DNA from 3 places in the Microbispora sp. NPDC046933 genome. Region 2 is predicted to be linked to each of the others. Evidence: riboswitches for the same ligand, from Rfam matches in the RefSeq annotation. Region 2 holds a riboswitch; each other region holds the start of a gene.
The links. A riboswitch is a leader RNA that binds a small molecule or an ion and turns the genes downstream of it on or off. The one in region 2 is predicted to bind cyclic di-AMP.

Region 1 (4,777 bases), on a different contig from region 2:
TCATGTGGCACATGATCCAGCGCAGCGAATAGTGGACTCCCTGGCGGTCCGCCTTCGTCATCGCGTCCAGGTCGGCGCAGGCCTCCTCGGCCGCCCGCGCGTGCTCGATCTCCGCGCGCCAGGTCGCGAAGGCCTCCTCGGCGGACGCGGTGTCCACGTTGTCGAACTCGCCGTCCGGGTCGTCGTCGCTGTAGTAGATGCCGCCGAGGTCCTCGCCGTTCAGCCGCCGCCGGAACCAGGACCGCTCCACGTCGGCCATGTGCCGTACGAGGCCGAGCAGCGACATGCTGGAGGGCGGCACGGAGCGCAGCCGCAGCTGCTCCTCCGTGAGGCCCTCGCACTTCACCGCGAGGGTCTGACGGTGCCAGTCCAGCCAGGCGCGCAGCATCGCGCGCTCGTCCGCGACGACAGGGGGATCGATACGTGTGTCGGTCATTCCGGCATCCTGCCCCGAGCCGCGGCGCGGAGTCACGTCAATTGAGGTCGCTTCAGGCGGCCTGCGGGCCTAGTACATCGAGATGTGTACGTGGTCGTAGTGGTTGGCGGTGATGCCGCCGCGGTCGGACATGGTCCGCCAGCCCGGGTGGCCGAGGTTGTAGATGCGCTGCTGCCAGATCACGTACATCACGCCCAGCTTCGGCCCGTTCTTGATGGCCCAGGCGGCCAGGCTGTCGCCGAGCGCCTTCATCTCGGGGGAGGGCATGGCGCCGCCCGAGCTCATCATGAAGTCGCAGGCGCGCCCGAGCGGGTGCTCGCCGCTGTTCTCGGCGCGGTAGCAGCCCACCGGGAACCGCAGGTCGAAGTGCTTTTCGACCTCGGTGCGCATGAGCCGCATCCGGGGCGTGATGTTGTCGGCGCCGCCGGGTAGCTCCGGCGCCCACCCGCCCGTGCGCTTGCCCGGCGCGGTCGGGATCAGCGCGTCGAGCCTGTCCTTGATCTCGTCGATGAGATCCTCGGCGTCCTTCCGCTGTCCCGCGACCTCGGCGGCCTGCGCCTTGAGCTGTTCGGTCAGCGTCTTGGCGGCGTCCGCGGCCCGCTGCCGTTCGGCGCGGACCTGGTCGAAGCGCGCGAGCCTGGCGGCCTGCTCCTCCTTGAGCTGGTAGTTCAGCGCGGCGGTGTTCATGTCGGGCAGCGCCATCGCGCTCTCGGTCTGGTAGCGCAGCCCGGCCATCTGCCGTACGGCGTCCCTCGCGGCCTCGTAGTCGGTTTCGGCCTTGGCCAGCCGGCCGCGCGCCGCCTTCTCCTCGACGCGGGCCTTGGCGAGGGCCACGCGTTTGGCGTTGTAGTCGCCGATCAGCCGGTCGACCTTCTTCCGCAGGTCCGACAGCTCCTTCTTGAGCTGCTTCTCCGTCGGTTTGGGGTCGGCGGCGCCCGGGGCGGCCGTGCCGAACACGAGGACGGCGGAGGCGAGCACGCCGACAGCCAGGGGCAACGCGCGGGGCAGAGCCCACTCCTCTCCATCTGCCGACCGGGTTAGCTGACGGGTTCGGGCTGGAGGAGCCCGGGCAGGCGACTGCCTTGACCCCAGGTGCGTGGTTGGGTCCCCGGCTCCCGGGCAGGGTGCCCGGGATTAGGCGTACCGGCTGTGACCGCCGGTGTCAGGGATACTAGTGGTAAAGAAACGATGGCTGCCACCCAAGTCGCAACCATTCGGAGATCAAGCCGTTACCACCTCGCGGAGCATTCGGGCGGCCTCCTCCGGGAGCACGTCGTTGACGAACGCGCCCATGGCCGACTCCGATCCGGCGAGATACTTCAGCTTGTTCGGCGCCCGCCGGATCGTGAAGAGCTGCAGGTGGAGATAGGCGAGGTCGCGCCGGTAGGTGACCGGGGCCTGGTGCCAGGCCGCGACATAGGGCATGACGACGCCGAACAGCCCGTCCAGGCGGCGCAGCACCTCGATGTAGAGCGGCGCGAAGGCGGCCCGTTCCTCGGGCGACAGCGCGGGGATGTCGGGCACCCGGCGGTGCGGGTAGACGTGCACCTCGAACGGGTACCGCGCGGCGGCCGGGACGAAGGCCGTCCAGTACTCGTTGGCGGCCACCACCCGCGGCCCCCTCCGCTCGGCGGCCAGGACGTCCGCGAACAGGTTGCCGCCCCGGTGGCGGGAGGCGGCGTCCAGCATCTGGCGGGTACGCGGCGTGACGTACGGATAGGCGTAGATCTGCCCGTGCGGGTGCGGCAGCGTGATACCGATCTCGGCGCCGCGGTTCTCGAAGCAGAAGACCTGCTCCACGCCGGGCAGGGAGGACAGCTCGGCCGTGCGGTCGGCCCACGCCTCGACGACCAGCTCGGCCTGCGCGTCGCTCAGCGAGCTGAACGACGCGTCGTGGTCGGAGGTGAAGCAGACGACCTCACAGCGCCCGATCCCCGGCCGCACCTCGCTCAGCCCGCCCACCTGCTCGTACGCGCCCGTGTTGAAGCTGAACGACGGGAACCGGTTCTCGAACACCGCCACCTCGTACGGCGAGGGGATCTCCGAGCCGGGATGGGCCGGGCAGAGCGGGCACTCCTCGGCGGACGGCAGGTGGGTGCGCGTCTGGCGGTGCCGGGCGACGGCCACCCACTCGTCCGTCAGGGGGTCGTAGCGCAGCTCGGAGGCGAGCGGGCGCGGCGGCAGGTCCCTGGGGTCGGCGGCGCTGTGGTCGGCGTCGTCGCGCCGGTCGAAGTAGATCAGCTCGCGGCCGTCGGCGAGATGGGTGATGGTGCGCTTCACAGAGCGGTCTCCAGCTTCACAGAGCGGTCTCCAGCTTCACGGTGCGGTGTCCCGGGTCACAGCGGGCTTCCAGAGGTCCGGGGTCACAGTGCGTTCTCCAGCTCGGTCTCCCCGGACGGATCGGCGAGGAGGAGCTCGCCCGCGTGCTCCGACAGCGCGGCGCGCGCCTCCTCCGGCAGGCCGACGTCGCTCACGACCATGTCGGCTTCGCCGAGGGTGGCGATCGTGCTGATGCCGATCGTCCCCCACTTGGTGTGGTCGGCCAGGACCACGAGCTGCTGTGCGGCCGCGATGAGGGCGCGGTCGGTCTCCGCCTCCAGCAGGTTGGGGGTGGTGTAACCGGCCCGGACGCTCATGCCGTGCACGCCGAGCATGAGCGTGTCGACGTTCAGGGAGCGGACGGCCGCCACGGCCACCGGGCCGACCAGCGCGTCGGAGGGCGTGCGCACGCCTCCCACCAGTACCACGGTCTGGTCGGGCCGTCCCGCCCGGTGGAAGACGTCGGCCACCTGGACGGAGTTGGTGATCACGGTCAGCTCGGGCACGTCCACCAGGTGGTGGGCCAGTGTCCAGGTCGTGGTCCCGGCCGACAGGGCGACGGAGCTGCCCGGCCGGACGAGCATGGCGGCCCGGCGGGCGATGGCCTCCTTCTCGGCCTGCTGCCGCACCGACTTGGCCGCGAAGCCCGGCTCCTCGGTAGAGCCGGTGCCGGTGGCGGTCGCCCCGCCGTGCACCTTGACGATCAGGCCGCGCTCCGCGAGGACCTCCAGGTCGCGGCGGATCGTCATGTCCGAGACCCCGAGGTCGCGTACGAGCTGCGCGACGCGCACCCCGCCGGTTCTGCGTACCCTCTCCAGGATCGCCTGCTGCCGTTGCTGGGCCAGCATCCACCACTCCTGTCAACAGATTCAAACAAATTATGCCGCACGCACGTGGAGACATGTTGAGTTGGGGTCCGGGTACTTGCCGCTCGCGGTCCGGGGGAGGACATTGAGCGAAAGCCGTACTCGACGGAAGGCGGTCGTGATGGGCAGGCGCGCACGCAAGTCGAAGGCACGCAAGAAGAAGAAGGCCAACCACGGCAGGCGGCCCACAGGCCGGTAGACGGCAGTCCTAGGGGTTCCTGCCCCAGGCGGCGAGCAGGTGAGTCTGCTGGTCGGCGCCGGCCGGGACGTCCCGCTCGTCCCCGATCACGCCCGCCTCGCGGTAGTCCTCCCGCGCCTTCTCGAACCATTCCGAGCAGGAGGCGACGAGCTCGGGGTCGAGCCGTTCCGGCCCGCCGATGGCACGTGCCAGGTCCCAGGTGTGGATCAGCGCGTCCGCGAACAGCTCGGTGATGTACTCCTCACCCGGCACGTCGCCGAAGGACAGGTGGGTCACGCTGGTCAGGGCGCCCTCGGCGTACACCGCCTGGACGGCGCCCTGCGCGGACGCCTCGAACGCCTTGAGCGGGTCGTCGCCGAGCACGTCGCCCTCGAAGGCGTCCCCCACCTCGGCGACCGTACGGCCGGACAGCAGCTCGGGGGCCCACAGGTTCTCGGCCACGACGTGGTTGACGAGCCCCCGGACGTCCCAGTCGACGCAGGGGGTCGGCAGCTCCCACTGTCCCCGGCGGACGAGATGGAGGCGGTCCCCGAAACCGTCCAGCGCCCTGCGGTACGCGTCACGGATGTCGATCATGTCCCCTCCTCGCCACGAACTCCCCGTTCGAACGTAACTCTTCTCAACGATCAGTCATACACGCTCGCCGGGGAGGGAACGCCCGGGTCAAGGGAGGTGCTGCTCGACCCAGACGATCTTTCCGTACGGAGTGGGCCGGGTGCCCCAGCGATAGGCGAACCGCTTGATCAGCTGGAGACCGCGGCCGGTGTCCTCGTCGGGGGTGGCCGTGCGCGGGGCGGGAGTGGCGGGGGAGCCGTCGACGACCTCGACCACCAGCGTGCGGCCGCGCAGCAGGCGCAGCTCGATCGGCGGCCAGCCGTGCTTGAGCGCGTTGGTGACCAGCTCGCTCACGATGAGCTGGGTGCTGTCCACCAGGCCGCCCAGGCCCCACCTCTGCAG
Region 2 (4,777 bases):
CTCGCGCACCGCCCGCGAGCGGCCCGAGCTGCTGCTGCGCGACGAACGGGGCGAACCCGTGGTCGCCGGCCACAACTGGGGGACCGGATACTGGGCGCTGGACCTGTCCCGGGCCGACGCGCTCGACCACGTGGAGCGGCTCATCCGGCGGGTGGTGCACGAGTGGGGCTTCGGCTACCTCAAGCTCGACTTCATCAACGCCGGCGCCGCCCCCGGCGTGCGGCAGGGCGGCATCGGGCGCGAGCAGGCCTACCGGCAGGCATTGGAGCTGATCAGGCGGACGGCGGGGGAGGACGTGTACCTGCTGGGCAGCGGCGCGATCCTGCTGCCCTCGCTCGGTCTGCTCGACGGGCTGCGCAGCGGGCCGGACGTCGCGCCGATGTGGCAGAACTACGCCAGCGACGACCCGTCCGACGCGATGGCGCGCAACGCGGTGGTCAACACACTGCACCGGCTGTGGCACGCGCCGCTGGCCGAGGTCGACCCCGACGTCGTGTACTTCCGCAGCCGGCTCAACCTGCTCACCGACCGGCAGCTCGGCTGGCTGCGTGACCTGGCCACGGTGTGCGGCTTCCGCGCGGTGTCCGACCCGCCGGGGTGGCTGCGCGCGGAGGAGCTGGCGGACATGACGGCGTACCTTTCCGCACGGCCCGCCGTCGTGCGGAAGGGCCGGTACGAGTTCGCCATCGACGGCCGCGAGGTGGACTTCGGCCCGGCCGTCGCCCCCGAAGGGCAGTGGTATCCGATCTCCTGATTTCGCACTACTCTTTTGTAAAGAGCTCAGCGTTATTCAGGGGATCGCATTCAGGGATCGAAGGGGGCGACGGTGACCGAGCAGGTCACGACCGGGACTCTGGTCACGACCGGGACGGACGTCACCCGGATGCGGGAGCTGAACGCGCTCAGCATCGTCCGGGCGCTGCGGGGCCACCCGCCGTCCACCGTCACGGAGCTGGCCACCCGCACCGGGCTGTCCAGGCCCGGTGCGGACGTCATCGTGCAGGGCCTGGTCGCCGACGGCTGGCTCACCGTCGTGGAGCCCGACGGCAGCAGCGTCGTCGGGCGCCCCGCCCGCCGTTACCGGTTCAACGCCGGCGCCGGTCACGTGATCGGCGTCGACGTCGGCGCGCACAAGGTGCTGGCCATGCTCGCCGACCTGGACGGCACCGTCGCGGCCACCAGCCGGCTGCCGGTCGACCCCGGCGCCGACCCGGCCGCGCGGCTCACCGTCGTCGACGCGGCCATCGACGAGTGCCTGAGCGCGGCCGGACTGCGCCCGGACGAGATCTGGGCGATCACCGTCGGGGTGACCGGGCCGGTCGACGCCAGCGGCCGTACCACGCTGTTCACGCCGCTGCCCGGGTGGGCCAGCGTGAACCCGGCCGAGCACCTGACCGGGCGTTTCTCCTGCCCGATCCAGGTGGAGAACGACTGCAAGCTGGCCGCCGTCGCCGAGCGCTGGCAGGGAGCGGCCCGCGACGCCGACGACATCGTCTACCTGCTGGCCGGCATGCGCACCGGCGCCGGCCTGATCATCGACGGCACGCTGCGCCGCGGCTACGGCGGCGCCGCCGGCGAGATCGGCGCGCTGCGCGAGGTCCGCTGGCTCACCGCGCCCTCCCACCTGGAGAACTGCGCCAGCCTGCCCGCGGCCGTCGACACCGACGACGCGGCGGCCTGGGTGTTCAACGCCGCCCGTGCCGGGGACAAGGCGGCCAGGACCGCGGTCCGGCGCTACACCCGCGACCTCGCCGTCGGCACCGCCGCCCTGGTCCTCACCCTCGACCCGCAGGTCGTCGTCCTCGGCGGCGGCTTCTCCCGCTCCGCCGATCTCATCCTCGACCAGCTGGCCCGCGAACTCCGCCGCACCTGCCTGCGTGTGCCCGAGATCCGTGCCTCCACACTCGGCGCCGAGAGCGTCGCCCTGGGCGCGTTGCGTCTGGCCCTCGACGAGGTGGACGCCCGCCTGTTCGGCACGGGACTGTCCACGCCGGCCGCCCCGCGCGCCTGACCCCCGGAATCGGTGTGCGCCTCCGGCCGGTGCGGGGTGATCTGTTCAGGTAAAGACATGTTTTGTCCTGTTTACACCATTCTTGTGCTGTGTGTACCTTTAGGGCACACGGCATGGGTACCCGGCCGACTTCCGCTGTCGTATCCCTTGCCGTGTCGTTGCCCGGACCGCGCGATGATCGCGCGGCCGCCGAATCCGCGTCATGCGGAGCCGGGGACCCACTCTCTTCGGGGTGAATCGGCGCGCAGGCCCCCAGATGCGCCCGTAGGGCACTTCCTGCCCGAACCCGTCAGCTAACCCGGTAGGCGGCATGGAAGCAAGGAGTCAACCCCGCATGTCCAGCCATCGGCTCTCCCTCGGGAGCCGGCCCTCCCGCCGGCGCCTGCGCTCCGCCCTCGCGGCGGCGACCCTCACGGTCACGGCCGCCACGGCCACCGTCACGGCGGCCGTCGTCCTGCCCGCCCCCGCCTACGCGAACCCGCACACGTACGGCCAGGACGTCTCCGGCTACGAGGCCGACCACGACTGGATGAACAGCCGCGCGCAGTTCGGCTTCATCAAGGCCACCGAGGGGACCTCGTGGACCGACTCGTCCTTCGCCCGCCACTGGCGGGAGCTGGAGAAGAAGGGCATCGTCCGCGGCGTCTACCACTACGGCCATCCCTCCAACGACCCCATCGCCGAGGCCGACCACTTCCTTGAGGTGGTGAACGCGCAGCCGAGCAAGCCCGGCGACATCCTGGTGCTCGACCTGGAGACCAGCGACGGCGAGTCCGTCGAACACGTCAACCAGTGGGCCAAGACCTGGCTGGAGTACGTGACGGCCAAGACCGGCACCAGGCCGATGTTCTACAGCGGCTGGAACTTCGCCGACGAGTACGGCCACGGCCTCGGCCAGTACCCGCTCTGGGTGGCCCACTACAGCAAGGCCCCGGGCGACATCACGCCGCCCGCCGACTGGAAGTCCTGGGCGATCCACCAGTACACCGACTCGCCCATCGACCAGAACGTCTCGGCGCTGACGCCCCTCCAGTTGCGCGCGCTCGGCCGTCCGTAGCCGCACTGGGCCCGGGGCGGGACGCCCGCCCCGGGCCCGTTCCGGCCGATCAGACCACCGCGCCGGAGCCGTCGCGCCGCACGGGCCTGGCCCGCGGGGCGGCGGGAGCCGGCGGCGGCTTCGTGGTGCGCCTCTCCAGCGCGATGGCCACCGGCCCGGCCACGAACGACGACGACAGCGTGCCCACGACGATGCCGATCAGCAGGGCGACCGCGAAGTCGCGCAGCGAGTCGCCGCCGAACACCGCCAGCGCCGCCAGGATGAACAACGCCCCGAGCCCGGTGTTGACCGTGCGCGGCACGGTCTGCAGGATCGCGGTGTTCACCACCCGGCCGAACGGCTCCCCGCGCCGCACCGGCCACAGCTCGCGCACCCGGTCGAAGAGCACGACCTTGTCGTTGACCGAGTAGCCGATGATCGTGAGCATCGCGGCCAGGAACACCCCGTCGATCGGCTTGCCCATCCAGGCGAACGCGCCGACGACGACCGCCGCGTCCACGAACAGCGCCGCCACGGCCGCCGTGCCGAACGTCCACCGGAACCGGAACGCCAGGTAGACGAGCTGCGCGGCGAGCGCGACGGCGAGCGCGATGAGCGCGTTGCGGCGCAGCTCCTCGCCGAGGCTCGGCCCGATGAGCTCGTCGCGCTGCTTGGAGACCTCGCCCACGCGCCGGTCCAGCGCCTCCTCCATGCGGACCACGTCGTCGGCGCTGATCTGCCCGGTACGCACCGAGATCGCGTCGTCCGACCGCTGCACGACGGCCGAGGGGAACCCGGCGTCCGCCACCGCCTGCCTCGCCGCGGCGACGTCGACGGGCCTGCTCGTGCCGAACTCCACGATGCGGCCGCCGGTGAACTCGACGCCGTAGTTCAGCCCGCGGGTGACCAGCCCCGCGCCCGCCAGCACCAGCAGCCCGGCCGCGACGGCGAGCCACAGCCGCCTGCCGCGCATCAGGTCCGGGTCGCGCCGGGTCAGCCAGGTCCTGACCCGGCCGATCGAGCCGATGCCGGACGCCCGGGGGCCGATCCTGCCGATCAGGGCGGCGGTGAGCACCCGGGTGATCAGCATCGCCGAGACCAGCGAGGCGAGCACGCCGATGGCCAGCGTCACGCCGAAGCCCTTCACCGGCCCGGAGGCGAGCCAGAACAGCAGCCCCGCGGCGAGCAGGGTGGTGATGTTGGAGTCGGCGATCGCGCTCCAGGCGTTCTTGAAGCCCCGGTCGAGGGCCGCCTTGAGGCCCCGGCGGGGCGCCGCGCCGTACTCCTCCCTGGCCCGTTCGAAGACCAGCACGTTGGCGTCCACCGCCATGCCGATCGCCAGGACGAACCCGGCCAGGCCGGGCAGTGTGAGTGTGGCTCCCATGGCCACGAGCCCGGCGTACGAGATCAGGCCGTAGCAGGCGAGCGCGACCGCGGCCAGCACGCCCACCAGCCGGTAGACGACGCCGATGAACACCGCGGTCAGGATCACCCCGACGACGCCCGCCTTGGCGCTCGCCGCGATGGCGTCGGCGCCGAGGGTCGGGCCGACCGTCCGCTGCTCGACCAGATCCAGCGGCACCGGAAGCGAGCCGCCCTTGATCAGCACCGCGAGGTTCTGCGCCTCCTGCGGGGTGAACGACCCGGTGATCTGCGTGGTGCCGCCGGAGATCCCCGCCTCGCAGGCGACCGAGTCGGCCACCTGCGGCGAGGAGATGATCTCGTTGTCG
Region 3 (4,777 bases), on a different contig from region 2:
CTGCAATCAAGATCCTTCTCAGCGCCAACGGCTGTTCGCCGGTTCCTCGACCCCGGGACCGGCCGCTCCAGCACGTCACCGAACACCTCCACACGATCATGTCCGGAAGCATCGAGGATCTGAAGGAACGCGGCGCCCGACGCCGGCATCCGCTACTTCTTGATCTGAAGGACAGACACGTATGGTCTTCACCCAAGCCGAACTCGACTACCTGGCCACCCAGCGCATCGGCCGGCTCGTCGGCGGGGGCGCGCTGGGCAGGTCGAAGAAGTTCCGGAACGTCCAGCGGGGCAGCACGGTCGCGTTCGTCGTGGACGACCTCGCGACGGTCGATCCGTGGGCGCCCCGGGGCATCGAGATCCGGGGCACGGCGGTGGCGCTGACCGACCAGGAGCCGCCCCTGCCCGGTCTGTCCCGGGAGATCATCAGGATCACCCCACCAAGATCATCTCGTGGGCGCTGGGCGGGCCGCGAGCGAGCCGTACGGTGTGAACTGCCGCTGACGGCGGCATGCCGATCACCGTCGACCACGAAGCGCGCCGGGATCACCGGCGCGCTTCGAAGTCGGCGTGGGACGGTCGCCGGTCAGGAGGAGGCGGAGACGTCCCCGGGATACATCGGGTAGCCGTACCCGGCCACCTGCCAGGTGGGCCGGGTGCGGGCCTCGACGGCGCCGCCGTCGCCGGTGTTGCCCTCGATGGTCCTGATGGTGCCGTCGCCGTTGTCCTTGACGACGAAACCGACGTGCTCGACGTCGTCGATGGCCTTGCTGCCGTTCCAGTTGAAGAACACCACCGCGCCCGGCTTGGGCGTGCGACCCCAGCGGCCGTGGTCGGCGAACCAGCGGGCGTGCTCGACGGTGTAGGCGTCGGAGCCCATGACCGGCCCGATGCCGAGCTGCTGTCCCACCCAGGAGACGAACATGTCGCACCAGGGGGCGTTGAGGTAGCCCTTCAGCGTGCCGCCGTCGCGGGCGAGGGTCTCGCGGGCGCGGGGGGTGGACATGTACCACTGCTGGAACTTGGTCCCGCCGCCGTAGGCGTTCTCGCTGATCCCGATCTGGCTCCTGGCCAGGTTCAGCACGTCGCCCGCGCTGACCTTGGGCAGCGTGGAGGCGATCTCGGCCATCGACTGCGCGGCCGCCGGGCCCTTGCCGGTGGCGGGGTTGTCCGCCGCGTGCGCGGCCGGCGATGCGATCAGCACGGCCGAGGCGAGGGCCCCGCCCGCGAGTGCAGCGCGAACACAGGTGTTGAGGACGTGCATGGTGGGGCGAACTCCCTTACTTCCATGCCGCCTACCGGGTTAGCTGACGGGTTCGGGCTGGAAGTCGCCCTACGGCACGTATGCCGATTCACCCCAGGAGAGGTGGGTCCCCGGCTCCGCGCGGACGCGGACTCGGCGGCCGGGCGGCAGGCCGGGATCGGCCGGCCGCGTCGGTCTGAGGAGGGCTTCTTGACCATTGAGATGAGCAAGTGCGCCCTGAGCTGCCTAAAACGTAATAGACCAGGTCAAACCGGTCAAGTTAGAACAACTCAGATTTTACTGGACAGTAGGCGGCAAACCCGGCAGAGGCGGGTATCGGCCGCCCAACCCGGTCTCACCTGGGCAGGCGCACGGTCACGGCCAGGCCGCCCTCCGGCCGGGCGAGCGCCTCGGCCGTGCCGCCGTGCGCCACGGCGATGGCCCGGACGATGGACAGGCCCAGCCCCGCCCCCCGGGCGGATCGGACGCGGTCGCCGCCCAGCCGGCGGAACGGCTCGAACAGGTCGTCCACCTCGTACGGCGGGACCGGGGGCCCGGTGTTCTCCACCGTCACGCTCACCCCGGCCTCCTCCTCCCGCAGCCGGACCCAGACCTCCCCGTCCCGCACGTTGTACTTGATCGCGTTCTCCAGCAGGTTGACCAGGCAGCGTTCGAGGAACAGCGGATCGCCGTGCGCGACCGCCGGGCACAGGTCCTCGTGGACGACCACCTTCCTGCGGCGCGGCTGCAGGTCGATCTGCTCCATCGCCGTACGGACGACCTGCCGCAGGTCGACCGGCTTGCGGGCGGTCAGCTCCTGCTCCGACTGCGCGAGCATGAGCAGGCCCTCGATCAGCCGCTCGTACCTGGCGTTGGTGCCGAGCAGCGCGCGGGCCAGCGCCTTGAGATCCTCCGACGCCGCGGGCTCCTCCAGCGACACCTCCAGCACCGTACGGTTGACCGCCAGCGGGGTGCGCAGCTCGTGGGAGGCGTTGGCGATGAACCGGCGCTGGGCGTCGAACACCCGGTGCAGCCGGTCGAGCATCGCGTCGAAGGTGTCGGCGAGCCGCTTGACCTCGTCCTGCGGGCCGCGCAGGGCGATCCGCTCGTGCAGCGTGCTCTCCGACAGCCGCTGCGCGGTCTCGGTCACCCGCTCCAGCGGGCGCAGCGCGCGGTCGGCCACCAGGTAGCCCAGCACCACCGCGACGGCCCCGACGAGGATCATGACGACCACCGACGAGCGGAGCACGTCGGTCAGCACGTCGGCCGCCCCCTGCTCGACGTTGGTGCGCACCCGCTGCGCGAGCATGTCGCTGTCGGGCAGCCTGCCCCCCAGGACGCCATCGGGGGCGCCGGCGTCGGTCACCTTCGACGCCACCGCCACCACGAACCGCTGGTTGAGCGCCCGCGCGGTCAGCAGGTGGGTGAACCACAGCAGCACCGACCCCGCCAGGAAGAACAGCCCGCCGTACAGCAGGGTGAGCCGCGTCCGCAGGCCGAGCCTGCCCCACAAGGACAGGACGCGGGTCACAGCCGATATCCTCGGCCCGGCACGTTCTCGATCACCGGGGGGTCGCCAAGTTTGCGGCGCAGCGAGGTGATCGTGACGCGCAGCACGCCCGTGCCCGCGTCCGCGTGCTCGTCCCACACGTTCGCCCGCAACCGGGCCGAGGTCACCAGCCCTCCGCCGGCCCGCATCAGCTCGTGCAGCACGTCGAACTCCTTGCGGCCCAGCGCCACCTGCCGCCCGTCCCGCGTCACCGTACGGCGGGCGGGGTCGAGCCGGATCCCGGCCCGCTCCAGCACGGGCGGCACCGCCCGGGGCGAGCGCCGGGCCAGCGCCCGGATCCGGGCCACCAGCTCGGCGAACGCGAACGGCTTGACCAGGTAGTCGTCGGCGCCCAGGGACAGGCCCCCGACCCGGTCCCGCACCCGCCCGGCCGCCGTCAGCATGAGGATGCGGCTCGCCCCGCTCGCGCCGGCCAGCTCCCGGCACACCTCGTCGCCGTGCACCTCGGGCAGGTCGCGGTCGAGCACGACCACGTCGTAGTCGACATAGGCGGCCAGCTCCAGCGCCTCCTGACCGTCGTAGGCCACGTCCACCGCGATCGCGTGCAGCCGCAGCCCACGGGCGACGGCCTCGGCCAGCTGTTCCTCGTCCTCGACCACGAGCACCCGCATCCCAACCTCCCGCTCGGTTCCGAGAGTGGCGTACGCGGTGTTAGCCGCGGATAAGCGATCTCCGCTTATCCGCGTTTAGCACCGCCTCCGCTGGAGTTGGGCCCCGTCCCGGGCGAACGCCCCGGGAGAAGAGGAGCGACTCATGCGCTTACGACCGCTGCGCGCCCTGGGCCCGGCACCGGTGCTCACACTGGGGCTCACATTGGGGCTCGCCCTGGCACTGACCGGCTGCGGCGCGGCGCCCGCGGACGACGGGATCGCCAGCGCGGGCGGCGCCACGTCGGGCACAGCGTCAGGCGCCGCGGCCAGGCCGTCCGCCACGAGCACGGTGGACCGCCAGGAGGCCCAGCTCAAGTTCGCCCAGTGCATGCGCGAGCACGGCGTCGACATGCCCGACCCCGATCCCGACGGCCGCGTCCGGATCATGAGCAAGAAGGGCGACGAGGCCTCGATGCAGAAGGCCATGCAGGCCTGCCAGCACTTCATGAAGGACGCGGTCGGCGACAAGCTCGGCGGCGACGATCCCCAGGCGCGCGACCGGATGCTCAAGTTCGCCCAGTGCATGCGCGAGCACGGCGTCGACATGCCCGACCCCGAACCCGGAAAGGGGCTCCAGGTCAAGATCAAACCGGGCCAGGAGAAGGCGATGGAAGAGGCGCAGAAGGCCTGCGAGGAGTACGCGCCGGGGAGGAAGCCGTGAGGAAGGGCCTGGTGATCGCGGGCGCCGGAGTCCTCGCCCTGGCCGCCGCCGGAACGGCCGTCGCCATGGCGGGCGGCGACGGCGCCGGCGCGGCCGAGCCGTCCCCGCCCCCGGTGCCCGCCACCGCGTCGATCACCCGGCAGGACCTGGTCGACACCAAGACCGTCGAGGGGTCGCTGACCTACTCCGGCGAGCGGCAGGTCAGCACCGACGCCTCCGGCACCGTGACCTGGGTGCCCGCCGAGGGCGCGGTCGTCCGGCGCGGCCGCGCGCTGCTCAGGGTGGACCGCAGGCCGGTGGTCCTCATGTACGGCTCGCTGCCGATGTACCGCCCGCTGCGGCAGGGCATCGACGACGGCCCGGACGTCGAGCAGCTCGAACGCAACCTCAAGGTCCTCGGCTACGGCGACGACCTGACTGTGGACGACCACTTCAGCTACGCCACCTACCTGGCCGTCAAGGAGTGGCAGGACGACGCCGGGCTGCCCGAGACCGGGCAGGTGGACGCCTCCCAGGTGGTCTTCCTGCCCGCCGCCGCCCGGGTGACCGACGCGAAGGTCGAGGTCGGCGACAGGATCACCCCCGGTCGTCCGGCCCTCACCATGTCGGGCGTACGGCGGCTGGTGCACGTGGACCTGTCCACCGACGACCAGT

Region 1: it holds a riboswitch for cyclic di-AMP, as region 2 does, so the genes downstream of both, ABZ857_RS40905 (hypothetical protein) here and ABZ857_RS08305 (GH25 family lysozyme) in region 2, are expected to answer to the same signal.
Region 3: it holds a riboswitch for cyclic di-AMP, as region 2 does, so the genes downstream of both, ABZ857_RS10045 (CHAP domain-containing protein) here and ABZ857_RS08305 (GH25 family lysozyme) in region 2, are expected to answer to the same signal.

The regions. Positions count from the first base shown of each region.
Region 1 covers NZ_JBEYWW010000053.1:27,314-32,090, forward strand. Annotated here, with positions in the region: gene ABZ857_RS40900 (DinB family protein) at 1-436, opposite strand, end outside; gene ABZ857_RS40905 (hypothetical protein) at 506-1,432, opposite strand; cyclic di-AMP (ydaO/yuaA leader) riboswitch at 1,449-1,587, opposite strand; gene galT (galactose-1-phosphate uridylyltransferase) at 1,658-2,716, opposite strand; gene ABZ857_RS40915 (DeoR/GlpR family DNA-binding transcription regulator) at 2,800-3,603, opposite strand; gene ABZ857_RS40920 (TIGR03086 family metal-binding protein) at 3,830-4,396, opposite strand; gene ABZ857_RS40925 (SpoIIE family protein phosphatase) at 4,484-4,777, opposite strand, start outside.
Region 2 covers NZ_JBEYWW010000005.1:48,268-53,044, reverse strand. Annotated here, with positions in the region: gene ABZ857_RS08315 (glycoside hydrolase family 36 protein) at 1-754, shown strand, start outside; gene ABZ857_RS08310 (ROK family transcriptional regulator) at 827-2,011, shown strand; cyclic di-AMP (ydaO/yuaA leader) riboswitch at 2,189-2,334, shown strand; gene ABZ857_RS08305 (GH25 family lysozyme) at 2,346-3,068, shown strand; gene secD (protein translocase subunit SecD) at 3,118-4,777, opposite strand, start outside.
Region 3 covers NZ_JBEYWW010000006.1:87,893-92,669, reverse strand. Annotated here, with positions in the region: gene ABZ857_RS10050 (hypothetical protein) at 182-625, shown strand; gene ABZ857_RS10045 (CHAP domain-containing protein) at 586-1,263, opposite strand; cyclic di-AMP (ydaO/yuaA leader) riboswitch at 1,278-1,411, opposite strand; gene ABZ857_RS10040 (HAMP domain-containing sensor histidine kinase) at 1,598-2,773, opposite strand; gene ABZ857_RS10035 (response regulator transcription factor) at 2,770-3,423, opposite strand; gene ABZ857_RS10030 (hypothetical protein) at 3,566-4,123, shown strand; gene ABZ857_RS10025 (peptidoglycan-binding protein) at 4,120-4,777, shown strand, end outside.